Linked DNA regions of Streptomyces liliifuscus. The protein of the gene in region 2 binds, or shares a complex with, the protein of the main gene of each other region. Links are inferred from orthologs where the notes say so. Each region holds a gene or a part of one and is shown on either strand. Other genes may lie near its edges.

Evidence for each region.
Region 1: the proteins of prfA (region 2) and JEQ17_RS43525 are in contact, whole or in part, in a crystal structure (PDB 2B3T), measured with the Escherichia coli proteins. The link is inferred for Streptomyces liliifuscus from one-to-one orthologs.

The regions. Positions count from the first base shown.
Region 1 is NZ_CP066831.1:9,973,996-9,989,552, reverse strand. What follows is about bases 12,661-15,557. They hold JEQ17_RS43525 (putative protein N(5)-glutamine methyltransferase), read right to left. Parts: upstream 14,545-15,557; coding sequence 13,777-14,544; downstream 12,661-13,776. Other genes in these bases: JEQ17_RS43515 (GNAT family N-acetyltransferase), read right to left, coding at 15,430-15,557; JEQ17_RS43520 (MarR family winged helix-turn-helix transcriptional regulator), read left to right, coding at 14,851-15,309; JEQ17_RS43530 (NADPH-dependent 2,4-dienoyl-CoA reductase), read right to left, coding at 12,661-13,625. Outside these bases: JEQ17_RS43590 (aldehyde dehydrogenase), read left to right, coding at 1-1,274; JEQ17_RS43585 (NAD(P)-dependent oxidoreductase), read left to right, coding at 1,337-2,272; JEQ17_RS43580 (iron-containing alcohol dehydrogenase family protein), read left to right, coding at 2,375-3,535; JEQ17_RS43575 (MurR/RpiR family transcriptional regulator), read right to left, coding at 3,661-4,554; dihydroxyacetone kinase subunit DhaK, read left to right, coding at 4,851-5,843; dihydroxyacetone kinase subunit DhaL, read left to right, coding at 5,903-6,502; JEQ17_RS43560 (PTS-dependent dihydroxyacetone kinase phosphotransferase subunit DhaM), read left to right, coding at 6,504-6,929; JEQ17_RS43555 (glycoside hydrolase family 75 protein), read right to left, coding at 6,945-7,679; JEQ17_RS43550 (fibronectin type III domain-containing protein), read left to right, coding at 8,040-9,041; JEQ17_RS43545 (LysR family transcriptional regulator), read left to right, coding at 9,148-10,089; JEQ17_RS43540 (hypothetical protein), read left to right, coding at 10,291-10,863; JEQ17_RS43535 (PadR family transcriptional regulator), read right to left, coding at 11,009-11,563; more of JEQ17_RS43530, read right to left, coding at 11,610-12,660. UniProt on the Escherichia coli protein: Methylates the class 1 translation termination release factors RF1/PrfA and RF2/PrfB on the glutamine residue of the universally conserved GGQ motif, i.e. on 'Gln-235' in RF1 and on 'Gln-252' in RF2.
Region 2 is NZ_CP066831.1:3,749,946-3,764,287, forward strand. Bases 1,641-4,602 are described here. They hold prfA (peptide chain release factor 1), read right to left. Parts: upstream 3,679-4,602; coding sequence 2,602-3,678; downstream 1,641-2,601. Other genes in these bases: prmC (peptide chain release factor N(5)-glutamine methyltransferase), read right to left, coding at 1,686-2,531; rpmE (50S ribosomal protein L31), read right to left, coding at 3,814-4,041; JEQ17_RS15760 (LCP family protein), read right to left, coding at 4,298-4,602. Also shown: JEQ17_RS15730 (serine hydroxymethyltransferase), read right to left, coding at 1-206; JEQ17_RS15735 (arsenate reductase/protein-tyrosine-phosphatase family protein), read right to left, coding at 277-957; JEQ17_RS15740 (L-threonylcarbamoyladenylate synthase), read right to left, coding at 954-1,601; more of JEQ17_RS15760, read right to left, coding at 4,603-5,449; transcription termination factor Rho, read right to left, coding at 5,817-7,850; thrB (homoserine kinase), read right to left, coding at 8,236-9,153; thrC (threonine synthase), read right to left, coding at 9,552-10,610; JEQ17_RS15780 (homoserine dehydrogenase), read right to left, coding at 10,617-11,915; lysA (diaminopimelate decarboxylase), read right to left, coding at 12,076-13,467; ArgS-related anticodon-binding protein NrtL, read right to left, coding at 13,503-14,342. UniProt on the Escherichia coli protein: Peptide chain release factor 1 directs the termination of translation in response to the peptide chain termination codons UAG and UAA.

The DNA.
Region 1 (15,557 bases), 6.2 Mb from region 2 along the record:
GTGACCTCGCGCCCAAGGAGCGCAAGCACGTCCTGCTGCGCTGGGCCGAGCTGATCCGCGCGAACGCCGAGGAACTGGCCCTCCTGGACACGCTGGAGATGGGCAAACCCATCACCGAGTCGGTACGCGTCGACGTGGACAAGGCCGCCGAGACCATCGCCTGGTACGCCGAAGCCATCGACAAGACGTATGACGAGGTGGCACCCACACCGGGCGACGCCCTCGCGTTCATCACCCGGGAACCCCTGGGTGTCATCGGCGTGGTCGTACCGTGGAACTACGCGCTGCTGATCGCCAGTTGGAAGCTGGGCCCGGCGCTGGCCACCGGCAACAGCGTCGTCCTCAAGCCCGCCGAGCAGACCTCGCTGGCCGCCCTGCGCCTGGCCGCGCTCGCCACCGAGGCCGGACTGCCCGACGGCGTCCTCAACGTCGTCCCCGGCCGGGGCGAGGTCGCCGGGCAGGCGCTCGGCCGCCACCCCGAGGTCGACAAGATCGCTTTCACGGGCTCGGCGCAGGTCGCGCGACTGTTCCAGGTGTACGCGGGCGAGTCCAACGGCAAGCAGATCGCCGTGGAGGCGGGCGGCAAGTCGCCCCAGCTCGTGCTGGCCGACGCGGATGTCGAAGCCGCCGCGTCCGCCGTGGCCTGGGGCATCTTCTACAACGCCGGGCAGACCTGCAACGCAGGATCCCGCGTCGTGGTGCACACCTCGGTCAAGGACCGACTCCTGGACGCCGTACGCCGGATCACCGCCGAGACCTTCCGTGTGGGCGATCCCCTCGACCCGGCCACCGTCATGGGACCCATCGTCGACGAGACCCAGCTCGCCAGCATCCTCGGCCATGTCGAGCGCGGCAGGCGAGACGGCGCGAGCGTGCTGTTCGGCGGCGGGCGCACGCTGACCGGGACGGGCGGCAGCTTCGTCGAACCGACCGTGCTCGACGGAGTGGACAACACCTCCGCCGTCGGACAGGAGGAGATCTTCGGCCCAGTCCTCGCCGTCGTGTCCTACGACGGGGATGTCGACGAGGGCGTACGCCTCGCCAACGAGAGCGACTTCGGGCTCGTCGCCTCGGTGTGGACCCGGGACGTGACGGTCGCCCACCGCACCGCGCGACGGCTGCGGGCCGGCACGGTGTGGATCAACACCTTCGACGCCAGCGACGTCATCACACCCTTCGGCGGCTTCAAGGCCACCGGCGCGGGTCGCGACAAGTCCCTGCACGCGCTGGACGCGTACACGGCACTGAAGACGACCTGGATCAACCTGGCCTGACCGGCCCTCTGCTTCACCTTCTTTCACCTGCTCACCCCTACAAAGCCGTAGCGAGGACAACGATGAGGATCGGATTCATCGGCCTGGGCAACATGGGACGCCACATGGCCCGCCACCTGATCCACGCGGGCCACCTGGTCACCGTGCACGACACCCGGCCCGAGTCCGCCGCCGAGCACCTGGGGCTCGGCGCCCGCTGGGCCGACACCCCGGCGGCATGCGCGACCGATGCCGAACTGCTGATCACCATGCTGCCCAACCCGCGCATCGTCGAGGACGTGCTGCTGCGCGGTGGTGCCGCCGAGGCGCTCCCTGAGGGCGCCCTGTGGATCGACATGTCCACCTCCACCCCGGCTGCCGCCGAGCGCGTCGCGGCAGAGGTGCTCGACCAGCGAGGCGTGCGCCGCCTGGACGCGCCGGTCAGCGGCATGGCACGTGGCGCCGAGGCGGGGCAGCTCCAGATATTCGTCGGCGGGACGGCGGACGACTTCCGCATGTGCCTGCCCGTTCTCGAGGCCATGGGCGATCCCGACAAGGTGCTGCACGTCGGCCCGCTCGGCGCCGGCTACACCGTCAAACTCCTGATCAACCTGCTCTGGTTCAGCCACCTCGTCGCCACCTCCGAGGTGCTCGCCATAGGCGTCAGGGCCGGAGTCGACCTGGGGGTGTTGCGCAACTCGCTGCTCGCCAGCCCGGCCGCCTCCAACTTCCTGGAGAACGACATCCTGTGCGTGCTCGCCGACGGCGACTACGACGACTCCTTCGCCATGATGCTCGCCTGCAAGGACCTGGGCCTGGCCATCGATCTCGGCCGCGACCTGGGTGTGTCCACCGAGCTGTCCGCGCTCGTCGAGCAGATCTACCGCCGGGCCAAGGCTCAGCACGGAGACCTCGCCGGTGAGATGAGCCCGGTCCGCCTCTACGAGTCCCTGGCGGGCCGGGAGTTCCGGCTGCCGAATCCCGCCACCGCCCACGACGCCGCGCTGAGCGCCGTCTGATCCCCTTGCCCCACGTCCGCCGGGCCGGCCAGGAACGGCCGCCCGGCGGATGACCTCCTTCTCTCCCGCAGACACCCGCCGCGTTTCCAGGAGCCGCACGCCATGGGCGAGCACACCCCAAGCCAGCTGACCATCGACCCCACCTGCCGCATCGAGTTCGGTCCCGGCCGGATCGGGCACCTGCCCGAGTTGGTCTCCTCCCTCGGTGTGGACCGCGCGTTCCTGGTGACCGACCACGGCCTGCGCTCCGCGGGGATCGTCGACCAGGTCCTCAAGGTCCTCGACACCGCGGGCGTGGAACACGGTGTGTACGACGGGGTCGGCGCCAACCCCTCCACGGGCAACGTCGACGAGGGCGCCGCACGGGCTCGGGCCTTCGGCCCCGCGGTCGTCATAGCCCTCGGAGGCGGCTCGGTCCTCGACGCCGCCAAGGGCATCTCGCTACTGGTCGGCAACGCCGACGCCTCGGCCGCCGACGCCGACACCCTCTGGGAAGCGCTCGACGGCCTCCCGCTCATCGCGATCCCCACCACCTCGGGCACGGGCGCGGAAACGAACGGCTTCGGTGTCATCGAGGACACCGCCGCCTGCCGCAAGGTCTACATCGGCCACTCCTCGGTCAAACCCCGCATCGCCCTCCTGGACCCGGAGCTGACAGTCGGCCTGCCCGCACACATCACCGCCGCGACCGGCATCGACGCCTTGGTCCACGGCATCGAGTCACTCGCCTCGCGCGGCGCCAATCCGGTCTCCGTGGGTTTCGCCACCCAGGCCGTCGCCATGATCGGCCGCTGGCTGCCCGCCGCCCACCGTGACGGCTCCGACCTCGAGGCCCGCTCGCAACTGATGCTCGGCGCCCACCTGGCCGGCCAGGCCCTCACCATCTCCGGCTTGGGGCTCGTCCACGGCATCGGCCACGCCCTCACTGCCCATACCGGCACACCTCACGGCCTCGCCCTGGCCGCCGTGCTGGAGGAAGTCATGGAGTTCAGCGCGGAGGCCGCGCAGGACGCCTACGAGCAGACTGCCCGCGCTCTCCGGCTGGCCCCGCCCGTCGACGGCGACTGGGCGCGCACCACCATCGAGGCCGTACGAGAAATAACCGGAGCGATCGACGTCAAGCGCCCCCTGCACGAACTCAGCGTCCACCCCGACATGCTGGGGCAGATCGCCGAGGGCGCGCTCGCGGACCCTGTCACCCGCAACGCGCCGCTGCTACCGACGAAGGACCAGGTTCTCGCGATCCTGCGGGCAACGTTCTAGGGACACCTTGGGCGACAGGGGCGACAGGGGCGAATGAGGATGTCGCCCACTCGCGATCGATCGACGACCGGTCATCCGCGGATCCACTCCGCGCCGCAAGATCGATGAGTCCGAATTCGGGTCTGTCACCCCTCCGGCGTGACATAAATGCCGAACTGTTCCAGCAGTTCCTCCTCCTCCAGCAGTGTCGAACGCGCCTCCAGTCCCCGCTCCTGAGCAACGCCTGTGGCCAACGCCTGTACCAAAGACGTGAAGGCGGTGAGCGAACGCAACACAGAGGGGCCGGCCGCATCCACGTAGAACGTGTGGTGGGCCGCGGCGGCCAGCGGCGAAGAGGGGTTGTCGGTCAGGGCGAGGCAGCGGGCTCCTCGGCTGCGGGCCCATTCCAGCGCCTTGACCGTCTCGGCACTGTAGCGGTGGATGGAAATGGCCACGAAGCAGTCATCCGCGCGAACCTGGCGCAGTTCGTCAGTGAGGCTTCCGGCCGCGGCGGCAACCACGCGAACCTCCTCACGGAGCATGCCCAGAAGATAACCCAGCAGGTAGGCCGGAGCGTGGCACTTCCGCACGCCCATCACGTGCACGCGAGATGAGCTCGTGAGGGCGGACACGGCCTCCTGCCAGGCAGCAGTAGGAATACGGGCAAACGTGCGCGCGATATTGGCCTGATCGAAGGCGACGGCCCGTTCGAGCGGATCGCCTCCTTCGGCAGTGAGCTGCTCCAGACTCTTGTAGCGATGAAGGAGTTGAGCTTGTTCACGGAGTTGCTCTCGGCACAGACGCGTCAGGCCCGGATATCCATCCAGGCCCAGACTGGACGCGAACCTGACCACGGTCGCTTCATTGACGCTCACTGCCGTCGCGAGTTCGGAGACCGTCATGAACGCCACGCCCTCAGGGTCGGCCATGACACGGTCGGCCAGCCGCCGCTGCGACGGCGTCAGGGTAGTGGCTCGTCGCTGCAACTCGGCGAGCAGTTCGTCAAATGTCTGCGGAACGGGCTTGGATGTCGACGCCATGAGGGGAATTCTCCCCCGCGCTCACGAAGAGGCGCCGGAAGGCTCTCCCGCAGGCAGCGATCAGCCGGCCCCGACCGGACACGCCGAACTTGGCGAACCGTGATTTCAGGTGGCTCTGCACGGTGTGCGCGGAGACCGGCAGTTCAACGGGTGGCACGGCCTCGCCCGGACCATGAGGTGCACCGCAGGGTGAAACCACGGCGCAGGCGCAGGTGACCTTCCCTGCCACAAGGTTGATACTGCCCAGAGCAGCACTCCAGCCGCCGCATGCCTGCCAGGCTCATCAGGAGGTACCCATGAAGATGCTCATCAACGTCGCGGAAACCGTTGTCGCGGACGCGCTGCGGGGCATGGCGGCCGCCCATCCCGAGCTGACCGTGGATGTCGAGAACCGGGTGATCGTACGGCGGGACGCTCCGGTGCCCGGAAAGGTGGGACTCGTTTCGGGTGGTGGTTCGGGGCACGAGCCGCTGCACGGCGGGTTCGTGGGCCCCGGGATGCTGTCGGCGGCCTGTCCCGGCGAGGTGTTCACGAGCCCGGTGCCGGACCAGATGGTGCGGGCGGCGGCGGCCGTGGACAGCGGCGCCGGTGTGCTGTTCATCGTGAAGAACTACACCGGTGACGTGCTCAACTTCGACATGGCGGCGGAGCTGGCCGAGGACGAGGGCATCCAGATCGCCAAGGTCCTCGTCAACGACGACGTGGCCGTGACCGACAGCCTCTACACGGCCGGTCGCCGCGGCACCGGCGCGACGCTGTTCGTGGAGAAGATCGCGGGCGCGGCGGCCGAGGAGGGCCAGCCACTGGAGCGGGTGGAGGCACTCGCCCGCCAGGTCAACGAGAACTCGCGCAGTTTCGGCGTCGCGCTCAGCGCCTGCACGACTCCGGCCAAGGGCAGCCCCACCTTCGATCTGCCGCCCGGGGAGCTGGAGTTGGGCGTCGGGATCCACGGCGAGCCCGGCCGGGAGCGGCGGGCCATGATGACCTCGCGGGAGATCGCCGACTTCTCGGTGAACGCGATCCTGGAGGACATGAGCCCCCGCAATCCCGTCCTGGTCCTGGTGAACGGCATGGGCGCCACGCCGCTTCTGGAGCTGTACGGCTTCAACGCGGAGGTGCAGCGGCTGCTGACCGAGCGCGGGGTCCCGGTGGCGCGCACGCTCGTCGGCAACTACGTCACGTCGCTCGACATGGCCGGAGCCTCGGTGACCCTGTGCCAGGTCGACGAGGACCTGCTGCGGCTCTGGGACGCGCCGGTGCGCACGGCGGGCCTGCGCTGGGGCATGTGACGCTCCCCCGGCCCGTGCCGGTGCGACCGGTCAACACCTTTACCACGCAAGGAGATCCAGTGCTCGACGCCGACTTCTTCCGCCGTTGGATGACGGCGACCGCCGCGTCCGTGGACCGAGAGGCGGAGCGGCTGACCGCCCTCGACTCGCCGATCGGCGACGCCGACCACGGCAGCAACCTGCAGCGCGGCTTCAGGGCCGTGGCGGCCACGTTGGAGAAGGAGGCGCCACAGACGCCCGGCGCCGTCCTGATGCTCGCCGGACGGCAGCTGATCTCGACGGTGGGCGGCGCGTCCGGGCCGCTGTACGGGACGCTGCTGCGTCGCACGGGCAAGGCGCTCGGCGACGCGGCCGAGGTCGACGCGCAGGGGCTCGCCGATGCGCTGCGCACCGGCGTGGACGCGGTGATGCAGCTCGGCGGGGCCGCGCCCGGCGACAAGACCATGATCGACGCGCTGGTGCCGGCGGTAGACGCGCTCGGTGAGTCCTTCGCGGCGGCACGGACGGCAGCCGAGGAGGGCGCCCTGGCGACCACGCCGTTGCAGGCCCGCAAGGGCCGGGCGAGTTATCTGGGCGAGCGCAGCATCGGACACCAGGACCCCGGTGCCACCTCCTCGGCCCTCCTGATCGCGGCGCTCGCGGAGGCGGCCGGTGAGTGACGTGGCGAGCCCGACGGGAGGCGACGAGAAGCTGGTGGGCATCGTGCTCGTGTCGCACAGCGCGGCGGTGGCCGCCTCGGTCGCCGAACTGGCGAAGGGGCTCGCCGGCGGCGGTACGACCGCTCCGGTGGCACCCGCGGGCGGCATCGAGGGCGGCGGCTTCGGCACCAGCGCCGAGCTGATCTCCGCCGCGGCCGCGGCCGTGGACCGGGGCGCCGGTGTCGCCGTGCTGACCGACCTCGGCAGCGCGGTCCTCACCGTGAAGGCGCTGTTGGCCGAGGGCGACGAACTCCCGGCGGGCACCCGTCTGGTGGACGCCCCCTTCGTCGAGGGCGCGGTGGCGGCGGTCGTCACGGCGTCCACGGGAGCCGACCTGGCGGCGGTGGAGGCGGCCGCCGCGGACGCGTACAGCTATCGGAAGGTGTGAGACGGGCGCGCTCGCTCAGCGGGCCGCGTTCCGGCGGACGAACTCCCGGGCCAGTCGCTCGCCCTCGGCGACGGCCGCCCGGGGGTTCTCGATGGGAGACGCGGTGGAGCCCTCGAAGAAGATGTACGTGACCCCGGAGGCGGCCCCGCCGCCATGCGGGTCGGGGCGGATGCCGAGGCCCCGGGCCGTGGCGTACGACGCCTCTCCGATGAGGTCCTCGGGGCCGAGGTCGCCGACGACCGCGTACTGCACGCGGTCGCCGTGGATCACGGCGGCGACCGTGCCGCTGCGGACACCGTGCTCGTCGTGGTCCCAGATGTGGCTGGGGGCGGGCACCACGACGTACGGAAGGGTCTCGGCGTCCAGGTAGTTCCCGTCGGACTGCTGGAAGGCGGTGGCTTCGGCGAAGAACGGATCGGTGCTCTTGTTGCAGTGCGCGCCGGGCCGGCCGTCGCAGTCGATGTCCAGGTCCGCCTTCCAGAAGACCACGCCGCGCTTTCCGCAGACGGGGATGTCCGCCGGCGCCCCGTCGTCGGTCCGGTAGAGGCCGCGGGAGACGGGGACGCAGTCGCGTACCGCGGCCAGCAGGTCGGCGGCCCGGACACCCCCCGCGGAGGCGGCGTTCCCCGGAGGGCCCGCGTTCCCCGCGCGCTCGTGCACGGCCTCGGGCAAGGGGGCGACGTCGGAGATCGTGGTGGGGGCGAGCAGGGCAGCGCCGGCCGCGGCCAGCGTCAGCGACTGGGCACGCACGATAAGAGACCCTCTCCTGGGCGGGCACTGACGAACACTCAGCCCAATCTGGTGGGGGTTCGATCAGGTGGCCACCGTTGGGGGGCCGTACGGAGCACGCCCGGTGACGTCTCGTCGGGGGCCGGGCGGCCGGAGCCGTTGTCGGCTCCGGCCGCCCGGCCGCCCTCGCCGGCGCGGGATCAGCGACGACAGCGTTCCGCACCGTGGGCATGAACTTCCCTACGACAAGGGCGAGTTCAGCCGCGAAGACCCTCAGCATACGTAACGTCCGATCGATATCGCGAACACGGCCCTCTTGATGTGGTCACGCCTACCACGTCATATTGGTCCGGACCATTCCCGTCGAGGGAGGGCAGGGCTGTGCGACGCGTACTCCTGCGAGCCGCGGTGGTGTGCGGCGCGTTGCTGTTGTTGGTGTCCTGCGGCTGGGGCGGCGAGGGCCCGGGCGGGGGCGACCGGCCGCCCGCGGCCCCGGCGGGCGTCACCGCGGCGGCGGGCAGTTCCACCAGCGTGCACGTCATGTGGAACCGGGCCTCAGGCAAGCCCGAGGTCGCCCACTACGAGGTGTATCGCGGCACCACGATGGTGAAGGAAGTGCCGGGTTCGGACCACATGGTCGACATCACCAGGCTCAAGCCGTCCACCGAGTACGCCTTCTCCGTACGGGCGCGGGACGCCGACGGGCGGCTCGGACCGCCCAGCGAGCGGGCGCGGGCCACCACTCCGGCCGCGTCCGTCGCCGACGGACGGGCCCCGAGCGCCCCGGAGCGCCCCCGCGGCAAGGCGGCCGGGAGCCGGGCCGCCCAGTTGTCCTGGGACAGGTCCACGGACAACCGGGGCGTGGCGTCGTATGACATCTATCAGGGCGACTCGAAGATCCACAGTGTGGGCGGCGCACAGTCGGCGACCGTGGTCACCGGGCTGCGGCCGGGCACGCGGTACTCCTTCACGGTCCGGGCGCGGGACGCGGCGGACAACGTCTCGCCCGCGAGCGCGGCGGTACGGATCACGACTCCCGCCGGTTCCGGGGACGGGAAGGGCACCGGCCTGGCGCCGACCGGCTTCCGGGCCTCGACGCATCGCACCGACGGGGCGTACTACCTCGACCTCTCCTGGATTCCGCCGGACGCCGAGACGATCGACGGGGTGATCACGGAGTACCAGATCCAGCTCGACCGGGAGCCCGCGACCTCGCTCGTCTGGGGCGGGACCGCCCCGCGCGACAAGGCGACGTACAGCTTCTACGTGGGTCGGGAGGCCGGGGTCACCCAGCGGGTGCGGATCAGGGCGAAGCTGCCCGACGGGACCTGGAGCGGCTTCTCGGCGGAACGGACGGTGACGACGGGAGCGGCGAAGCCGTAGAGCGCGGCGATGGGGCGGTGCGGCGGGAGCGGTGCGGCTGTGGGGGCGCTGCTGCGGCGGGTGCCCGAAAGCGGTTCGGCCATAGACGGAGCCTAGGATTCTCCGTATGGCCCATAGGGAATCCAATGGCACCGTCGCGTCCGCCGCCCCGCTCGATCTCTCGCTGCTGCGGACCTTCCTCGCCGTGCACCGGGCGGGTTCGTTCACGGCGGCGGCGCGGCTGCTGGGGCTGTCGCAGCCGACGGTGACCACGCAGATCCGGTCGCTGGAGGACCAGCTGGGGCGTGAGCTGTTCGAGCGGCGGCCGCGCGGTGTGGTGTCGACCTCGGTAGCGGACGAGCTGGCCGCGCAGGTCGCGGCGCCGCTGGACGCGCTCGCGACGGTCACGGACCGCGGCGGGTTCGGTGCGGACGTGGTGCCGGAGCCGGTCCATGTGGCGGGTCCCGCGGAGCTGCTGTGCACTCGGGTGCTGCCCGCTCTGGCCCCGCTGACCGGGCAGGGGGTGCGGCTGCGGGTCACCACCGGACTGACCGACGGTCTGCTGGAGGGGCTGCGCGGCGGACGCTTCGACCTGGCGATCGCCACGTCACGGCCGCGCGGCCGCACACTGAGCGCGGTGCCGCTGGCGGACGAGGAGTTCGTCCTCGTGGCCGCGCCCGCGTGGGCGGGGCGGATCGGTCCGGACCGGGTCGCCGCCGAGGGGCCCGCCGTGCTGCACGGGGCGCCGCTGATCTCGTACGCCGAGGATCTGCCCATCGCGCGGCGCTACTGGCGGCACGTCTTCGGTGTGCGGCTGACCGGTCAGGCGGCGATCACGGTGCCGGATCTGCGTGGCGTCCTCGCGGCGGTGGTGGCGGGCGCCGGGATCTCGGTGCTCCCCCGCTATCTGTGCCTCGACGGGCTGGCCTCCGGCGCACTGGTCTCCCTGCTGGACCCGGAGGACCCGCCGATCAACACCGCGTATCTGGTACGGCGTCCGGGGGTGTCGGACAACCCGCATGTCGCGCTCGTCGCGGAACGGCTCCTGGCGGCCGGCCGGACCTGGTGACGGCCCGCGGAAGGTGACGGGCCATCCCGGTGGTACGCCATCGGCGGTCGTCCGGACGAAGGAATTCGTCACCTGCCCGGTCCCGGCCCGCGTGCGGAACCGGTGATCCTCGCATTGGCTCGGTCCGAAGGCGCACGGGCGTTCCCAATCCTCGGCGGCGCATGGGATGTACCGCCAACCGTGCTGTCGGAGGGCAGTCCTATGCGTATTACCCAGATGCTCGTCCGCTCCGGCCTGACCGTGGCGGCCGCCGCCGCGCTGCCGCTGACCCTCACCGCCACGGAGGCCGTCGCGGTGAACACGGTCATCAACGTGACCACCAGCGGCACGACGGTGCAGGTGACCACCACCGACTGTGCCACCAGGTCCAACGGCTCCATGGGGAATGCCTCACTGCTCTCCAGCGGTCAGGCCAACTTCGCACAGGGGCGCCAGGTGACCTTGTCCGGGACCAGCACCAGCCAGGCCGCGGCCTGGTCCAACGTCACCACCGGCACCTATACCGTCATCGTGGTCTGCGCCGACGGCACGACGGCGGGCACCCAGTCCGTCACCGTCTCCCCTGTCTCCAGTCCCACGATCTCCGCGACGGCGACGGCGACGGCCACCCCGACGGCTTCGGCGTCTCCTTCGCGCGGGGTCATGGGCGGTATGGGCGGCGGTACGAAGGACTACGGCACCGCCACCTACGCGGCGGGCGGCGTCCTGGTGGCGGCCGGAGTCGGGGCCACGGTCTGGGTCCTGCGCCGACGCGCCAAGCCGCACCGGTTGTGAGCACAGCGGCGGCCCGGAACCCCCAGCCCGCCTCGACGGCCGAAGCCCCGGTCACGACGGGGAGACCGGGCCGCCGCCGATCAGCTGAAGTACCGGCCACCTGAGTGCCGGCCACCTGAAGCCGGACCACCCGAAATCCTGACCGTCAGGACGCCGGATCCTCCGCGGGCAGCCGTCCGAACTCCTCCAGCGCGTGCGTCAGCCAGCCCGTCCAGAAGGTCTCCAGGTCGATCCCGGCCCGCAGGACGAGGTGCTGAAGGCGGTCCTGCGGCGCGTCCTTGCCGGGCGGGAAGTCGCGTTCCTGGATCTCCTCGTACTCCGCCAACTGCCGCTGGTGCAGGTCGAGATGGCGCCGCAGATCCGCTTCGATGCCGTCCGTGCCGACCACCGCCGCGGCCCGCAGCCGCAGCAGCAGTGTGTCGCGCAGCGGCTTCGGGTCCTGGGACGCGGCGGTCCACCTGGCCAGTTCGGCGCGGCCCGCGGGCAGGACCTCGTACCGCTTCTTCTGCCCCCTGGCCGGCTGCTGTGTGGGGAGGGCCCTGATCTGGCCCTCGGCCTCCAGTTTTCCCAGCTCGCGATAGATCTGCTGATGCGTCGCCGACCAGAAGTAGCCGATCGACCTGTCGAAGCGACGAGTCAGTTCAAGCCCCGACGACGGCTTCTCGAGCAGGGCGGTGAGGATCGCGTGCGGGAGTGACATGGAGTCATCCTAGGGACGGGCGCCATGTCCCCCGGTCCCTGTCTGCCTACAGCGCCGCCGCCAGCTCCGTGCCCTGCTTGATGGCCCGCTTGGCGTCCAGTTCGGCCGCCACGTCGGCGCCGCCGATGAGGTGCACGTTGCGGCCGTCGGCGCGCAGTGCCTCGTACAGGTCACGGCGCGGTTCCTGTCCCGTGCAGAGCACGATCGTGTCGACAGGGAGGACGGAAGCCTGACCATCGACGGTCACGTGCAGGCCGGCGTCGTCGATGCGGTCGTACTGGACGCCCGGGACCATGGTGACGCCGCGGTGCTTGAGCTCGGTGCGGTGGATCCAGCCGGTGGTCTTGCCGAGCCCTCCGCCGACCTTGGACGCCTTGCGCTGCAGGAGGTGGACGGTGCGCGGCGGGGCGGGCCGCTCGGGGGTGCCGAGGCCGCCGGGCGCACGGTAGTCCATGTCCACGCCCCAGTGCCGGAAGTACGTCGCCGGGTCCTCGCTCGCCTTGTCGCCACCGTCGGTCAGGTACTCGGCGACGTCGAAGCCGATGCCACCGGCGCCGAGGATCGCGACACGGTCGCCGACGGGCGCGCCGTCGCGCAGCACATCGAGGTAGCCGACGACGCTGGGGTGGTCGACGCCCGGGATCTCGGGGGTGCGCGGGCTGACTCCCGTGGCGACGACGACCTCGTCGTACGCGGAGACGTCCTCGGCGGTGACCGGGGTGTTCAACCGCACGTCCACGCCGTGCAGTTCGAGCTGCGTACGGAAGTAGCGGATCGTCTCGTCGAACTCCTGCTTGCCGGGGACCCGGCGGGCCACGTTGAGCTGGCCGCCGATCTCGTGCGCGGCGTCGTAGAGGGTGACGTCGTGACCTCGCTCGGCGGCGCTGACCGCACAGGCGAGTCCGGCCGGGCCCGCGCCTACCACGGCAACCTGCTTGCGCAGCCGGGTCGGTGAGAGGACGAGCTCGGTCTCGTGGCAGGCCCGCGGGTTCACCAGGCACGATGTGATCTTGCCGCTGAAGGTGTGGTCGAGGCAGGCCTGGTTGCAGCCGATGCAGGTGTTGATGGCCTCGGGGCGCCCGGCTTCCGCCTTGGCGACGAAGTCCGGGTCGGCGAGCATCGGGCGGGCCAGGGACACCATGTCGGCGTGGCCCTCGGCGAGCAACTGCTCGGCGAGTTCGGGGGTGTTGATGCGGTTGGTCGTCACCAGCGGGATCGACACGGCACCCATGACCTTCTTGGTCACCCAGGCGTACGCGCCCCGCGGCACCGAGGTCGCGATGGTCGGGATCCGCGCCTCGTGCCAGCCGATACCGGTGTTGATGATGGTCGCCCCGGCCGCCTCGACGGCCTTGGCGAGCGTGATCACCTCGTCGAACGACGATCCGCCCGGGACCAGGTCCAGCATCGACAGCCGGTAGATGATGATGAAGTCCTCGCCGACCGCCTCCCGCACCCGGCGGACGATCTCGACGGGGAACCGCATGCGGTTCTCGTACGAACCGCCCCAGTGGTCTTCGCGTTTGTTGGTCTGGGCGGCGATGAACTCATTGATGAGGTAGCCCTCGGAGCCCATGATCTCGACGCCGTCGTAGCCGGCCCGCCGCGCGAGGCGGGCCGCCCTCGCGTAGTCGTCGATGGTCCGCTCGACCTCGTCGTCGGTGAGCGCGTGCGGCGCGTACGGGCTGATCGGCGCCTGGAGCGCGCTCGGGGCGACCAGGTCCTGGTGGTAGGCGTACCGCCCGAAGTGGAGGATCTGCATAGCGATCTTCCCGCCCTCGCGGTGCACCGCGGCGGTGATCCCGGTGTGCTGCTCGGCCTCCGCCTCGGTGGTGAGCTTGGCCCCGCCCTCGTACGGGCGGCCCGCGTCGTTGGGGGCGATACCGCCGGTGACGATGAGGCCGACACCGCCGCGGGCCCGGGCGGCGTAGAACTCCGCCATGCGCTCGAACCCCCGCTCGGCCTCTTCCAGGCCGACGTGCATGGACCCCATGAGCACGCGGTTCGCCAACGTGGTGAAGCCCAGGTCGAGCGGTTTCAGCAGATGCGGGTAACGGCTCATGGGCCCCTCCGTACGCGGTGTCGTCATGTCTTTGTAGACGACGGAGGGACCATTGTGCAACTAGTTGCACAATCGCGGGCCCCAAAGGGGCGCGGGGAACTGCGCGACCAGCCACAAGGGACCCGCAGGTTCGGTCACGCCCCCTGCGGAGCTACTTCACGCCGATCACGACGTTCGCGTAGAGCTCCTCCGAGACCTCCAGCCGCGGTATCAGCCCGGCGCCGGCAAGGATCTCGACAGCCAGGCCCGCCTGACCGTCACTCGTCTCGACGAGGAGGCTGCCCCCGGGCGCCAGCCACTCCGGCGCCTCCGCGGCAACGCGACGCAGGACATCGAGCCCGTCCCCACCCCCGTCGAGGGCCACAAGAGGCTCATGATCACGGGCCTCGGGCGGCAGCAGCCCGACCTCACCGCTCGGCACGTACGGCACATTGGCGGCCAGAATGCCGATCCGACCACGGATGTCACGAGGCAACGCCTCGAAGAGATCCCCCTCATGGACATGCGCACCCGCCCCCACGTTCCGTCGAGCGCATCGCACGGCGGCGGGATCGACATCGGCGGCGTGCAACTCGACGCCGGGAAGCGCGGCGGCGAGCGCCGCACCCACCGCACCCGAGCCACAGCACAGGTCCACGACGACGGGGGCCTCGGGGGCGAGCGCGACGGCCTGCTCGACCAGGAACTCGGTGCGACGACGGGGCACGAAGACACCGGGTTCCACGGCTATGCGCAGGCCCCTGAACTCGGCCCAGCCCAGGACGTGTTCGAGGGGCAGGCCCGCGACACGGCGGTCCACCATCGCGGTGAGTTCGGCGGGCGTACGAGCGGTGGAGAAGATCAGCCGCGCCTCGTCCTCGGCGAAGACACAGCCGGCGGAGCGGAGCGCGGTGACGACATGTGCGTAAGAAGGTGGCATGGAAGCCGAGAGCCTTTCGGGAAGCCGAAGGGCGCCCTCCAGGTCACCTGATGCCGGTGAGGCCCCGAGGCGAGAGCACCCGAGCTGACACAGCGGTAATGGGGCTCACCTCCTCGGTCCGTTCGCGGCTGGGGCGGTCCGCAGCCGGACGGCAACATTACACGGCGCCGACTCCGGCCGGGACGCGGTCCCCGACCCTCTCCGCCTCACATCCGGGCACCGCCGGTTGCGGCACCCGAGACTCCTCTAGTTGCATTAGGCAACCACTTAGTTGTACGGTGCAACCAGAAGAGAAAGGAAGAAACCGTGAACGCAGCCGACGTGTCCATCGAGACGATCCACCACGAGCTGACGGCCTTCGCCCGCCGCGCCCGGGCCTCGGCGGGACGTCTGCACCCCGAGCTGTCCCTGGTGTCGTACACGCTGCTCGGCCACCTGGAGGACGTCGGCGGCTGCCGCGCCACCGACCTGGCCGCGCACTACGCCCTGGACAAGTCCACGGTCAGCCGTCAGGTCTCGGCCCTCGAACGCGCCGGGCTGGTCGAGCGCCGCGCCGATCCCCAGGACCAGCGCGTCCAGGTGCTCCACCTCACCCCCGCCGGCACGGAGATCCTCGCCCAGGTCACCGCGAGCCGCCGGGTGGCGTTCCGAGAGCGGCTCGCGGGCTGGCCCGAGGAGGACCTGGAGCGGTTCGCCGGGTATCTGCTGCGGTACAACGCGGCGGCGGGCGGAGTGACGTTCAAGGCCGCGCCCGCGACCGACTGAGGCACGTCGGGCACGCGCGCGAGCTGAACGCGGGCCGCGCGCCCCGCCCCACACCTCCAGGCCCGTCGCGCCACCAACCGTCAGGTCCGTCCCGCCCGCAGCCGCACGCCCTCCCCGCCGCTAAGCGACCCCCAACGTCTGCCGGTCACCGAGCAGTTCAGGAACCCGCGCCCCCACGAACCGCGTCCTGCGCCGCAGCCGGAAGCCCAGCGCCTCGTAGAGCCGAATGGCGGTGGTGTTGCCGGCGG
Region 2 (14,342 bases):
CCGGGATATCCCTCGGCGTACTTGTTCGCCAGCGGCGAGCCCAGCGCCGCCAGCACGGCCGGCGAGGTGAAGTTCTCGGCGGCGATGAGCTGCAGCGTCGTCGACTGCCGCTCCAGCTCCCCGAGCAGGATCTCGGCCAGCTCCGGATCCTGCCGGCCGAGCACGTCGACCGACAGCGGACCTTCAAGCGTGTGTGCGACCGGCATGGCTGACTCCGGACCTCGACAGGGGAACGCTAAGTCCAATGTAGAACCGTGACCCCACCTGCGCCCGGTGTTACGCCCGAGCGGGCACGCCCGTGAGGGCGGTCACCACCGGATCCAGCGCCTGATTGATCTCGTCGCCCACCGAGCGGAAGAACGGCAGGGGGGCGCCGTACGGGTCGTACACCTCGTCCGCCTCCGCTGTGGGGGCCAGGAGCCACCCGCGTAGAGCCGCCGCGGCGCGGACCAGGGCTCGGGCGCGTTCGACCATGCCGTCGTCCAGGGGAGGGAGGGTGGCGGGGTCTATGGCGCGGACCAGGCGGGTGAACTCCTTCAGCGTGAAGGTGCGCAGGCCCGCCGAGTGGCCCATGGAGATGACCTGGGCGCGGTGGTCGCGGGTGGCCGTGAGGACGAGGTCCGCCCGGATGACGTGCTCGTCCAGCAGCTCACGGCCGACGAAGCCGGAGGCGTCCGCGCCGAAGTCCGCGAGGACCGCCTCCGCGTTGGCCTCCATGGGCGCACCCTCATGACCCCACGTACCGGCGCTCTCCACGATCAGACCGCCCCACAGGGGGTCGCCGAGCCGGTCCGCCAGGGCATGACGGGTCAGCCGCTCGGTGATCGGCGAGCGGCACACATTGCCGGTGCTGACGTGGAGGATGCGAAAAGAGGAGTCCCCCGAGGCCCCGTCGCCGTAAGCCCCCGTGTACCCCGTCCCCGTACCTATGCCACGCCCCGCGTCAGGGGCTGTCAATTCGCCACCTCGAGGTCGGGGACGACCTTTCGCAGCTCCTCCGCGGACAGGGCTCCCGCCCGCAGGAGCACCGGCACCTTGCCCGTGACGTCGACGATCGACGACGGGACGTTGCCGGGGGTCGGCCCGCCGTCCAGGTACACGGAGACGGAGTCGCCGAGCATCTCCTGCGCGGCGTCACAGTCCTCGGGGGACGGGTGGCCGGTCAGGTTCGCGGAGGAGACCGCCATCGGACCGACCTCGGTCAGCAGCTCGATGGCGACCGGGTGCAGCGGCATACGCACGGCGACGGTCCCGCGGGTGTCCCCCAGGTCCCACTGGAGGGACGGCTGGTGCTTGGCGACGAGCGTGAGCGCGCCCGGCCAGAACGCGTCGACGAGCTCCCACGCCATCTCGGAGAAGTCGGTGACCAGGCCGTGCAGCGTGTTCGGGGAGCCGATGAGGACGGGCGTGGGCATGTTCCGGCCGCGGCCCTTGGCCTCCAGCAGGTCGGTCACGGCCTCCGAGCTGAACGCGTCGGCGCCGACCCCGTACACGGTGTCGGTCGGCAGCACCACGAGCTCGCCGCGGCGGACGGCGGACGCGGCCTCGCGCAGACCCGTCGAGCGGTCGGTCGCGTCGTTGGTGTCGTATCGCCGTGCCATATCAGCAAGCCTCCTCGAACACGCGGGCCCCGTTGGCCGCGCATCTAACGTTTTCCACGACGTCCACACAAGAAGTCGCCGCTGTCATGGCGTCGCCCTGCGGGCGGTCGCGAACCGCGGCCGGTTGTTGAGGTCGGGATGGTCCGCGGCATCGGCCCAGCCCCGCTCCTCGGTGAAGATCCACGGCACCTGTCCGCCCTGGGTGTCGGCGTGCTCGATGACGACGACACCGCCGGGCCGCAGCAGCCGGTGCGCGGTGCGCTCCAGACCGCGGATGAGGTCGAGGCCGTCCTCCCCGGAGAACAGGGCGAGTTCGGGATCGTAGTCCCGGGCCTCCGGAGCGACGTACTCCCATTCGGTCAGCGGGATGTACGGCGGGTTGGAGATGACGAGGTCGACCTGGCCGTCGAGGTCGAGGAACGCGTCCAGGGCGTTGCCCTGCCGCAGGTCGACCCTGGATCCCTCGACGTTCTTACGGGTCCACCGCAGGGCGTCCTCGGACAGTTCGACGGCGTGGACGCGCGAGCGCGGGACCTCCTGCGCGAGGGCGAGCGCGATCGCGCCCGAGCCGGTGCACAGGTCGACGATCAGCGGCTCGACGACGTCCATCGCGCGTACGGCGTCTATGGCCCAGCCGACCACGGACTCCGTCTCGGGCCGGGGCACGAACACGCCCGGCCCGACCTGGAGTTCCAGATAGCGGAAGTAGGCCCGCCCGGTGATGTGCTGGAGCGGCTCGCGGGCCTCACGGCGCGCGATCACCTCCCAGTACCGGGCGTCGAAGTCCGCGTCCTTGACGGTGTGCAGCTCGCCCCGCTTCACGCCGTGCACGAACGCGGCGAGTTCCTCGGCGTCGTTGCGCGGCGAGGGCACGCCGGCGTCGGCCAGCCGCTGGGTGGCCTGGGCCACTTCCGCGAGCAGCAGGTTCACGCTGGTCCTCCGGGAGCTGTGCTGTTGTCCGTCGAGCGGATGTGTACTGCGCTGTGTACTTGTACGTGCCCTACGCCGCGGCGAGCTTGGCGGCCGAGTCGGCGTCGACGCACGCCTGGATCACCGCGTCGAGGTCGCCGTCGAGCACCTGGTCCAAGTTGTACGCCTTGAAGCCGACCCGGTGGTCCGAGATGCGGTTCTCCGGGAAGTTGTACGTACGGATCTTCTCGGAGCGGTCGACGGTACGGACCTGGCTGCGGCGGGCGTCCGCGGCCTTGCTCTCCGCCTCCTCCTGCGCCGCGGCGAGCAGCCTGGAGCGCAGGATACGCATCGCCTGCTCCTTGTTCTGCAGCTGGCTCTTCTCGTTCTGGCAGGAGGCGACGACTCCGGTGGGAATGTGCGTGATGCGCACGGCGGAGTCGGTCGTGTTGACGGACTGGCCGCCGGGACCGGAGGAGCGGTAGACGTCGATCCGCAGGTCGTTCGCGAGGATCTCGACGTCGACCTCCTCGGCCTCGGGCGTGACGAGGACACCGGCGGCGGAGGTGTGGATACGGCCCTGCGACTCGGTGGAGGGCACCCGCTGCACGCGGTGCACCCCGCCCTCGTACTTCATCCGGGCCCAGACGCCCTGACCGGGCTCGGTGGCGCCCTGGCCGCCCTTGGTCTTCACGGCGACCTGGACGTCCTTGTAGCCGCCCAGCTCGGACTCGGTGGAGTCGATGATCTCGGTCTTCCAGCCGACACGCTCGGCGTACCGGAGATACATGCGCAGCAGGTCACCGGCGAACAGGGCCGACTCGTCGCCGCCCGCGCCCGCCTTGATCTCCAGGATGACGTCCTTGTCGTCGCTGGGGTCGCGCGGAACGAGGAGCAGCCGCAGCTTCTCCGTCAGTTCCTCGCGCTGCTTCTCCAGCTCCTTGACCTCGGCCGCGAAGTCCGGGTCGTCGGCGACGAACTCCTTCGCCGTCTCGATGTCGTCCCCGGTCTGCTTCCAGGAGCGGTACGTCGCGACGATCGGGGTGAGCTCGGCGTAGCGCTTGTTGAGCTTGCGCGCGTTGGCCTGGTCGGCGTGGACCGACGGGTCAGCGAGCTTCTTCTCCAGATCGGCGTGCTCACCGATCAGTTCCTCGACCGCCTCGAACATCTCCGGCTCCAATGGGCTGTCCCCCGCTCCATTTCGGGCGCGAGGACGTAGGTACGACGAATAGGGGCTGCACCGCAAAGCGCCGGTCCCAGCGCCCCCTGGACGGAGGCACCGAAGACCGGCGCTGTGGGCTCGCTACTTGTTGTCAGCGGCAGCCTTGGCCTTGCCGAAGCGGGCCTCGAAGCGGGCCACGCGGCCACCGGTGTCGAGGATCTTCTGCTTGCCCGTGTAGAACGGGTGGCACTCGGAGCAGACCTCGGCGCGGACGGTGCCGCTGGAGATCGTGCTGCGGGTGGTGAACGACGCGCCACAGGTGCAGCTGACCTGCGTCTCGACGTACTCGGGGTGGATGTCGCGCTTCAAGGTGTCTCCTAGTTTCGGGAGGGCGCCGGGTCGCTGCCGCGGGATGCGGAGCGTGAACCGGGGCCGACGTACCAGTCTGCCAGGACTGGGGCCATCCCCCAAAACCGGGGGTTCGCGTTGTGTATTCCCGGCGGGCCCGGTGGGGGTTGTTCGCGCAGTTCCCCGCGCCCCTGCCTTTCGTCTTTCAGGGGCGCGGGGAACTGCGCGACAAGCCCCCACCGGGCCCGCAGCCAAACAACCGCCCCCAGCGGAACGCCTAGCTCACAACACCCTTCGCCGCCCCCGTCGCCGCCCCCTTGGTCGCCGACTTCGGGATCGGGCGGTCGTTCTTGAGCGCGTCCCAGACCTGCTGGGACTTGGCCTTGAGGACGAGCACACGGTTCCCGTCGGCAGGGTCGTACTGCACCGGCATCGTCACCATGTTCATGTTGGCCGGGCTGATGCCCTTGAGCCCGTTGGCGAACGAGGCCAGATCCTTGACCGTGTCGAGGTCGGTATCGGTGGTGACGGTCTTCGTCGCGGTGTCCGCGAGGTCGAACAGCTTCTTCGGGCTGGTCAGTACGCCGATGTTCTTGACCTGTTCGACCAGGGCCTTGATGAACGCCTGCTGGAGCTGGATCCGGCCCAGGTCGGAGCCGTCGCCGACGCCGTGCCGGGTGCGGACCAGACCGAGTGCCTGCTTGCCGGTGAGCTGGTGCGTGCCGGCCTTCAGATCGAGGTGGCTCTCCTCGTCCCGGATGCTCTTGGTCGTGGTGACCTTGACGCCGCCCAGTTCGTCGATGAGCTTCTGGAAACCGCTGAAGTCGACCTCGATGTAGTGGTCCATGCGGATGCCGGTCATCGACTCGACGGTCTTCACGGCACAGGCGGCGCCGCCCGTCGAGTACGCGGAGTTGAACATCACCTGGGACCCGGCATCGTGCTCGACGCCCTTGCTGTCGGTGCACTCGGGCCGGTCCACGAGGGTGTCGCGGGGTATGGAGACCACGCTGGCCTTCTTGTGGCCCTCGTAGACGTGCACGATCATCGCGGTGTCCGAGCGGGCACTGCCGTCGTCGACACCGCCGCCGAGCTTCTTGTTGCCGCCGGAGCGGGTGTCGGAGCCGAGTACGAGGATGTCCTGCGAGCCGTTGTCGACGTCCAGGGGCCGGTCGGTGCCGAGTGCCTGGTTGATGTCGACGCTCTTGATGTTGTCGTTGAGCTTGAAGTACATGAACCCGAGGCCCGTACCGCCCAGCACGACGACACCCGCGGCGGCCCAGGCCGTGATGACAAGCCCCTTGCGGCGCGTGCTCCGCGGCTTGCGGCGGCGGCCCTTGGCGCGGTTGCGCGGGGCGCTGGAACCGGAATCCTCCGGTGTACCGGGGCCTTCCGGTGTACCGGGTTCCGGCATGCTCTCGGCAGACATGTGCTCCTCTAGTCCTCGTACGTTCGGTTACCCCCTGCAGTCAGGGTCAGGCGTGGTCATCTGCCGCGACGTCTCTGTCAGGACCCGTCCGGTCAGACGTTGAAACCGAAAAAAGGGTTGCACGACGTGCTGTGACCGCGCTGTGGATCAACGAACACGCTGAGTGAGGTGCGGGGCGGACCGTCCAGCGCTCACCTGGGCTTTCGACGGCGGACGGCGTGCTTCCGCGAGGACGTGGCGCTCTTCACATCTGTGGCGAAGGTCTCTCCACCGCCCATTTCACCGGGGCTCCGACAACGCGAAGGGCCACCCCCGTTGCGTACAGAGGTGGCCCTTCGCGTAACCGGCCGGGCCGGCTGTGGATCCGTCAGTCGTTGCCGTTGCCGGGCATCGGCGTCGTCTTCTGGATCTGCAGCAGGAACTCGGCGTTCGACTTCGTCTGCTTCATCTTGTCCAGGAGCAGCTCGATCGCCTGCTGCTGGTCGAGCGCGTGCAGCACGCGACGCAGCTTCCAGGTGATGGCGAGCTCGTCGCTGCCGAGCAGGATCTCTTCCTTACGGGTACCGGACGCGTCGACGTCCACCGCGGGGAAGATGCGCTTGTCGGCGAGCTTGCGGTCGAGCTTGAGCTCGGCGTTGCCGGTGCCCTTGAACTCCTCGAAGATGACCTCGTCCATGCGCGAGCCGGTGTCGACCAGCGCGGTGGCCAGGATCGTCAGCGAGCCGCCGTCCTCGATGTTGCGCGCGGCACCGAAGAAGCGCTTCGGCGGGTACAGCGCGGTCGAGTCGACACCACCGGACAGGATGCGGCCGGAGGCCGGGGCGGCGAGGTTGTACGCACGGCCCAGACGCGTGATCGAGTCGAGCAGTACGACGACGTCGTGACCCAGCTCCACCAGACGCTTGGCACGCTCGATGGCGAGCTCGGCGACCGTGGTGTGGTCCTCGGCCGGACGGTCGAAGGTCGAGGAGATGACCTCGCCCTTCACCGACCGCTGCATGTCGGTGACCTCTTCCGGACGCTCGTCGACCAGGACGACCATCAGGTGGCACTCGGGGTTGTTGTGCGTGATCGCGTTGGCGATCGCCTGCATGATCATGGTCTTGCCGGTCTTCGGCGGGGCCACGATCAGACCGCGCTGGCCCTTACCGATCGGCGCGACGAGGTCGATGATGCGGGTGGTCAGCACGCCCGGGTCGGTCTCCAGACGGAGCCGGTCCTGCGGGTAAAGGGGCGTCAGCTTGTTGAACTCCGGGCGGCCACGGCCGGATTCGGCGGCCATGCCGTTCGCGGAGTCGAGGCGGACCAGCGCGTTGAACTTCTCGCGGCGCTCGCCGTCCTTGGGCTGACGGACCGCGCCGGTGACGTGGTCACCCTTGCGCAGACCGTTCTTGCGGACCTGGGCGAGGGAGACGTACACGTCGTTCGGGCCGGGCAGGTAGCCCGACGTACGAATGAACGCGTAGTTGTCGAGGATGTCCAGGATGCCCGCGACGGGGATCAGGACGTCGTCGTCGGCGAGCTGCGGCTCGTTGGCGCCGAACTCGTCGCGGCCACGACGGCCACGGCGGTCCCGGTAACGACCGCGGCGGCCGCGGCGGCCACCCTCGAAGTCGTCGTCGTCCTGGGGTCCGTTGTCACGCTGGCGGTCCTGGCGGTCCTGACGACCGCCGCCCTGCTGCTGACCGCCCTGACGGTCCTGGCGGTCCTGACGCTGCTGGTTGCCGCCACCCTGGCCGCCGCCGCCCTGCTGCTGCTCGTCGCCCTTGCCACGGCGGTCGCGGTCGCGGCCACCACGGTCACGGTCGCCGCGGTCACGGCGGTCGCGGCGGCCCTGACGGCCCTCGCCGCCGTCACCGGCGTCGCCCTTGGCCTCGCCCTGGGACTGGGCGGGCGTCTCGGCCTTCGGCTCGCTCTTCGCCTCGGCGGTGACCGTCTCGGGGCTGCCGGCCTCGGAGGTCGCGCGGCGCCGGCGGCGCTCGGCCGGGGCGTCGTCACTCGCGGGCTGGCCGGGGATCTCGATCTGCTGCTGTGCCACGGCCTTCTCGGCCTTGACCTCCGCCTTCTTGTCGGCGGGAGCGGCGTCGTCGCCCGTACGAGCCTTGGAGGTGGCCCGGCGCTTCGGCTTGGTCTCGGTGGCGGTCTCGGCCTTGGCCGGAGCACCCCCGCCCGCCTGCGCCTCCTTGATGACCTCGATCAGCTGGCTCTTGCGCATCCGCGCGGTGCCCCTGATGCCGAGGCCGGATGCGACCTGCTGCAGCTCGGCCAGCACCATGCCCTCGAGGCCGGTACCGCGGCGCCGACGGGAGCCGGCACCGGTGGCAGGCGCGGAGGCGTCCGTGGCGGGCGCAGCAGCGGTCTCCTCGACACGTGCGCCCATCAGATCGGTGGTGTCGCTCACGAAGGGTCCTTCCCTGGAGCGGACGTCGGCCTGTCTGGCTCGGCGACCGGTTGTGCTGTCCGACAGTGGTCCTTGCTGTGTGGACCGTGCCGGGGCGGTGGTCCGCCAAAAGGCGGAGGGAATTTCTGGGATGGCGATTCCCGGGGCCGGGGCACTGAGGTTCCGTGTCCATCGGCTCGGTCACGCCGGTTCCGGAGCGTGCTCAGCACCGCTCAGCGCGTAGCACCCAATGCATGGCACAAAGCGATTTGGGGGGCTCCCGGAAGAATGGTTGTCCCGGACGGGGACGTGAAGCACCTCGCCATGGTGGGGTCGGGTGCAGACTTGAGGTTAACACTACCGGATCCAACAAACATTCCCCCTCTCGAAATCCGGCGACCGTGTGTCACGGAGCAAGCGGCAGCACGCTCGCCCCCGTGGCGTCGAGGCCCAGCCGGTTGGCCGCCCAGCCCTCGCCCGCCAGTCGTGCGACTTTGTCGGCCGCGGTGTCGGCGGCGAGCGCGAGCACGGTGGGCCCGGCGCCGGAGATCACCGCGGGAATTCCGTCGGCCCGCAGCCGCTCCACCAGCGCCGCGCTCTCCGGCATGGCCGGGGCGCGGTACTCCTGGTGCAGTCGGTCCTCGGTGGCGGGCAGCAGCAGCTCGGGGCGCCTGGTCAGGGCCTCGACAAGCAGTGCGGCGCGGCCCGCGTTGGCTGCCGCGTCGACGTGCGGAACGGAGCGCGGAAGCAGTCCTCGCGCGGTCTCCGTCAGGACCGGCTTGGCCGGTACGAAAACCACCGGAACGATGGAATCGGCGGGTTCCATCCTGATGGCGCGCGCCGATCCGCCCTCCATCCAGGACAGCGTGAAGCCGCCCAGCAGACACGCCGCGACGTTGTCGGGGTGGCCCTCGATCTCCGTCGCGAGCTCCAGCAGCGCCTCGTCGTCGAGCTTGCTGTCCCCGCCTATGGTCACAGCGCGTGCGGCGACGATGCCCGCGCAGATGGCCGCCGACGAGGAGCCGAGGCCCCGGCCGTGCGGGATGCGGTTGGCGCAGACGATCTCGAGACCGCGCGGCTGTCCGCCGAGCAGATCGAAGGCGGTGCGCAGGGAGCGTACGAGCAGGTGGTTCTCGTCGCGTGGGAGCGTCTCGCTGCCCTCGCCTGCGATGTCGATGTTCAGTCCGGAGTCGGCCACCCGGACGACCACGTCGTCGTACAGCCCCAGTGACAGACCGAAGGCGTCGAAGCCCGGGCCGAGGTTGGCACTGGTGGCGGGGACGCGCACCCGGACGGCGGCGGCGCGGAACGCTGGACCGGCCATCGCTCGATGACTCTCCTTGAGCTTGAGCTGCGAGATTGTCGAAATCCTGCGAGACATACGGAAAATGCGGAAGACCCGGAGGCCGCAGGGACGGCGCGGCACCGCGGCATATGCGGCGGGCGGGTTCGGTACAGCCTATCGAAGGAAGGTTCTGTGGCGACATAGGGCGCACAGGAGGCGCACGATGCGTGTCGTAAGCCCCTCGTGCACCCCCCCTTTTTTTGGAGCTCGGTTCGCCTCCGGGGCGCAAAAGCCTGTGTCGAGACGGCGATCGTGCTCGACCCTCCTTCGTCGGGCGCTCCGCGCGTTCGCCGTCTCGACACAGGCGCGCCCCTTCGGCTCACTCGCTGTTGGTGGGCCGGTGTTGGTGTCGGGCTTTGCCAGGCCGAGGTCCCGTGTTACGCGAGGCCTAGGCGTTCTGCGGCCGTTGCCGCGTCTACCGGGACCGTGACCGGCTGCGGTGCGCCCGCGACGGCCCAGTCGGGGTCCTTGAGGCCGTTTCCGGTCACCGTGCAGACGATGCGCTGGCCCGGGTCGACCTTGCCCTGCTCGGCGGCCTTGAGCAGACCTGCGACCGAGGCCGCGGAGGCGGGCTCGACGAAGACACCCTCCTGAGCGGCCAACAGGCGGTAGGCGCGCAGGATCTCACGGTCCGTCACCTCGTCGATGAAGCCGCCCGACTCGTCCCGCGCGGCCAGTGCGAACTTCCACGAGGCCGGGTTGCCGATGCGGATCGCGGTGGCGATCGTCGAGGGGTCCTTGACGACCTCGCCGCGCACGATGGGCGCGGAACCGGACGCCTGGAAGCCCCACATGCGCGGGGTCTGCCTGGCGATGCCGTCGGCGGCGTACTCGGTGTACCCCTTCCAGTACGCGGTGATGTTGCCCGCGTTGCCCACCGGGAGGACGTGGATGTCGGGGGCGTCGCCCAGCATGTCCACGATCTCGAAGGCGGCGGTCTTCTGCCCCTCGATACGCACCGGGTTCACCGAATTGACCAGCGCCACCGGGTAGTTGTCGGAGAGGCTGCGCGCCAGCGTGAGGCAGTCGTCGAAGTTGCCGTCGACCTGGAGGATCTTCGCGCCGTGCACGAGCGCCTGGCCCATCTTGCCGAGGGCGATCTTGCCCTGCGGGACGAGAACGGCACAGACCATTCCGGCGCGTACGGCATACGCGGCGGCGGAGGCCGACGTGTTGCCCGTCGAGGCGCAGATGACGGCCTTCGCGCCCTCCTCCTTGGCCCGTGTGATGGCCATGGTCATGCCGCGGTCCTTGAAGGACCCGGTGGGGTTGGCACCCTCGACCTTGAGGTGGACCTCGCAGCCCGTGCGCTCGGAGAGCACCTGCGCCGGCACGAGCGGCGTGCCGCCCTCGCGCAGCGTCACGACCGGCGTGGTGTCGGATACCGGCAGCCGGTCCCGGTACTCCTCGATGATTCCGCGCCACTGGTGGGTCATTGCTCGTTACTCTCCTTCAACCCGCATGATGCTGGCGACACCCCGCACGGTGTCGAGGTTGCGCAACGCCTCGACGGTCCCGTTGAGGGACGCGTCGGACGCGCGGTGCGTGACGACGACGAGAGAGGCCTCGCCGCCCCCGTCCTGTCGGCCTTGCTGCCGAACGGTATCGATCGAGACACCGTGCTCGGCGAAAACGGTCGCAACCTGGGCGAGAACACCCGGTTTGTCCGCCACATCGAGGCTGATGTGATAGCGGGTCACGACCTCGCCCATGGAGCTCACGGGCAGCTGGGTGTACGCCGAGTCGCCGGGACCGGTAGCACCGCTGAGCTTGTTGCGGCAGACCGCGACCAGGTCGCCGAGAACGGCGGAGGCGGTCGGCGCACCGCCGGCGCCCGGCCCGTAGAACATGAGCTGCCCGGCGGCGTCCGACTCGACGAACACGGCGTTGTACGCGCCGCGCACGGAGGCGAGGGGGTGGCTCAGCGGAATCATGGCGGGGTGCACGCGCGCGGTGACCGATCCCCCGTCGGCGGCCCGCTCGCAGATGGCGAGCAGCTTGATGGTGCAGCCCATCCGCTTCGCCGAGGCGAAGTCGGCGGCGGTGACCTCGGTCATGCCCTCGCGGTAGACGTCGTCGAGACGCACGCGTGTATGGAAGGCGATGCCGGCGAGGATGGCGGCCTTGGCGGCGGCGTCGAACCCCTCGACGTCGGCGGTCGGGTCGGCTTCGGCGTACCCGAGCGCGGTGGCCTCGTCGAGAGCCTCCTGGTAGCCGGCCCCCGTCGAGTCCATCTTGTCGAGGATGAAGTTGGTGGTGCCGTTGACGATGCCCAGCACCCGGTTGACCTTGTCGCCGGCGAGGGACTCGCGCAGCGGGCGGATCAGCGGGATGGCACCGGCGACGGCGGCCTCGTAATAGAGGTCCCTGCCCTGCTCCTCGGCGAGTGCGTGCAGCGCGGCACCGTCCTGGGCGAGGAGCGCCTTGTTCGCGGAGACGACGGACGCGCCGTGCTCGAAGGCGGTGGTGATGAGCGTACGGGCGGGCTCGATACCGCCGATGACCTCGACGACGACGTCGATGTCCCCGCCCTTGACGAGCGCGGTGGCGTCGGTGGTGACGAGGGCGGGGTCGATGCCTTCACGCACCTTGGAGGGCCGGCGTACCGCCACACCCGCCAGTTCGACGGGGGCGCCGATGCGCGCGGCGAGATCGTCGGCGTGCGTCGTCATGATGCGCGCCACCTCTGAGCCGACAACCCCACAGCCCAGCAGCGCCACCTTCAGCGGACGCGTACGCATCATCCGACCTCGTTTCCTCATACCGTCACGGTGGGACCAGTCTCACTCACCGGACGGGGGTTTCTATCCCTCGTCCGGATCGTGAGATGTCTATTTCATTTGCACGAGGGCGGCAGACAGGAGATCTTCCGCCCCGCTCAGCATTGTGCCGTCGTTCCTGTCAGCCGACGTCGAGACGCAGGAGGTCCTCCTCCGTCTCGCGGCGGACGATCACGCGCGCCTCGCCGTCGCGGACCGCGACGACCGGCGGGCGCAGGGCGTGGTTGTAGTTGCTCGCCATCGAGCGGCAGTACGCACCGGTGGCCGGCACCGCGATGAGGTCGCCGGGCGCCAGGTCGGAGGGCAGGAAGGCGTCCTTCACGACGATGTCGCCGCTCTCGCAGTGCTTGCCGACGACGCGTACGAGCATGGGTTCGGCGTCGCTCGTACGGGAGACGAGCGCGACGCTGTACTCGGCGTCGTACAGCGCGGTGCGGATGTTGTCGGACATGCCGCCGTCGACGGAGACGTACGTACGCAGTCCTTCGAGGGGCTTGATGGTGCCGACCTCGTAGAGGGTGAAGGCGGTGGGTCCGACGATGGCGCGCCCGGGCTCGACGGAGATCCGGGGCGTGCGCAGCTTGGCGGCCTCGCACTCGCGCGTGACGATCTCGCCGAGCGCCTTGGCGATCTCGTGCGGCTCGCGCGGGTCGTCGTCGCTGGTGTAGGCGATACCGAGGCCACCGCCGAGGTCGATCTCGGGCAGCTCGACACCGTGCTCGTCACGGACGGCGGCGAGGAGGGCCACGACACGGCGCGCGGCGACCTCGAAGCCCGCCATGTCGAAGATCTGCGACCCGATGTGGGAGTGGATGCCGATCAGTTCGAGCCCGTCGAGGGTCAGCGCCCGCCGTACGGCCTCGGCGGCCTGTCCGTCCGCGAGCGCGATGCCGAACTTCTGGTCCTCGTGCGCGGTCGCGATGAACTCGTGCGTGTGGGCCTCGACGCCGACGGTGACACGGATCTGCACGCGCTGCCGCTTGCCGAGCGACTGGGCGATGTGCGCGACGCGCACGATCTCCTGGAACGAGTCGAGGACGATCCGCCCGACACCGCTCTCGATGGCCTGGGTGATCTCGTCCGTCGACTTGTTGTTGCCGTGGAAGGCGATGCGGTCGGCGGGCATCCCGGCGGACAGGGCGGTGGTGAGCTCACCGCCGGAGCACACGTCGAGGTTGAGCCCCTCCTCGTGCAGCCAGCGCACGATGGCGCGGGAGAGGAACGCCTTGCCTGCGTAGAACACGTCGGCGTCGTTCCCGAAGGCGGTACGCCAGGCACGCGCCCGCGCCCGGAAGTCGGTCTCGTCGACGAAGTAGGCGGGCGTACCGAACTCCTCGGCGAGCGCGGCGACGCCGATCCCCCCGACGCTGACCTCACCGGCGTCCGTACGCGTGACGGTCTGCGCCCAGACCTTCGGGTCGAGGGCGTTCAGGTCGGCGGGCGGGGCGGAGTAGTGGCCCTCGGGCCAGACATCGGCGTGACGGGGCCCGGCGGGGTGTGCGGAACGGCTCATGACTGTATGGGCTTTCTCGGAGTTTCTGGAGACATCTAGAGATGTTCTGGGGCGTCGATGCCGAGCAGGGACAGGCCGCCGGCCAGCACCGTCCCGGCGGCTTCGGCGAGCGCGAGCCGGGCACGGTGGGCGGCCGAGGGTTTCTCGTCACCCAGCGGAAGCACGGTGTGCTGGATGCCGAGAATCGCGTCGGCGGTGGTGACGAGATGCCGGGCGAGACGGTCGGGAGCACGGTGGCGGGCGGCGGTGGCGAGGGTGCGGGGGTAAGCGGCGAGGGCGTCGACGAGGTGCGTCATGTCGCCCTGTACGTCGCCGGGGGCGCTGGTGAAGCCGAGGTCGGCGGCGTTGCGGCTGAGGGCCCGGGTGCGGGCGTGGGCGTACCGGACCCTGAAGAGGGGGTTGGTCTCGCGCTGGACGAGGTGCTCCGCGGTGATGCGGGGGTGGTCGTGCGAGGCGGGGTGCAGCAGCGCCCAGCGGGCGGCGTCGCGGCCGAGGGGGATGGGGTCCTGGACGGCCGGCACGGGCCGGACGTTGACCTTGAGGGGCGCCGGCGCGCCGGGCCTGCCGTGGGCGTCGACGCTGACACCGAGGACGGCTTCCCAGGTCGGGTCGGGTTCGTCCTCACAGGACGTACGGACGAGGGCGCCCTGGGAGCGAAGGATCCGGGCGACGGCCTGAGCGGTGACGGCGGCGCGCACTTCACGGGGATGGTGAAGCTGTACGAGGTCTCCGGTGGGCTCGTCGACGAACCCGTACCGCGCGCCGCGCCGCAGTACCTCGGCGACGAGGGCCTGCTCCCCGCCGCCGTCGAGGGTGATGTTGAGGAAGCCGGGCCCGGTGATGTCGACACCGGCCACGCCTTCCGCGCCCGCGAG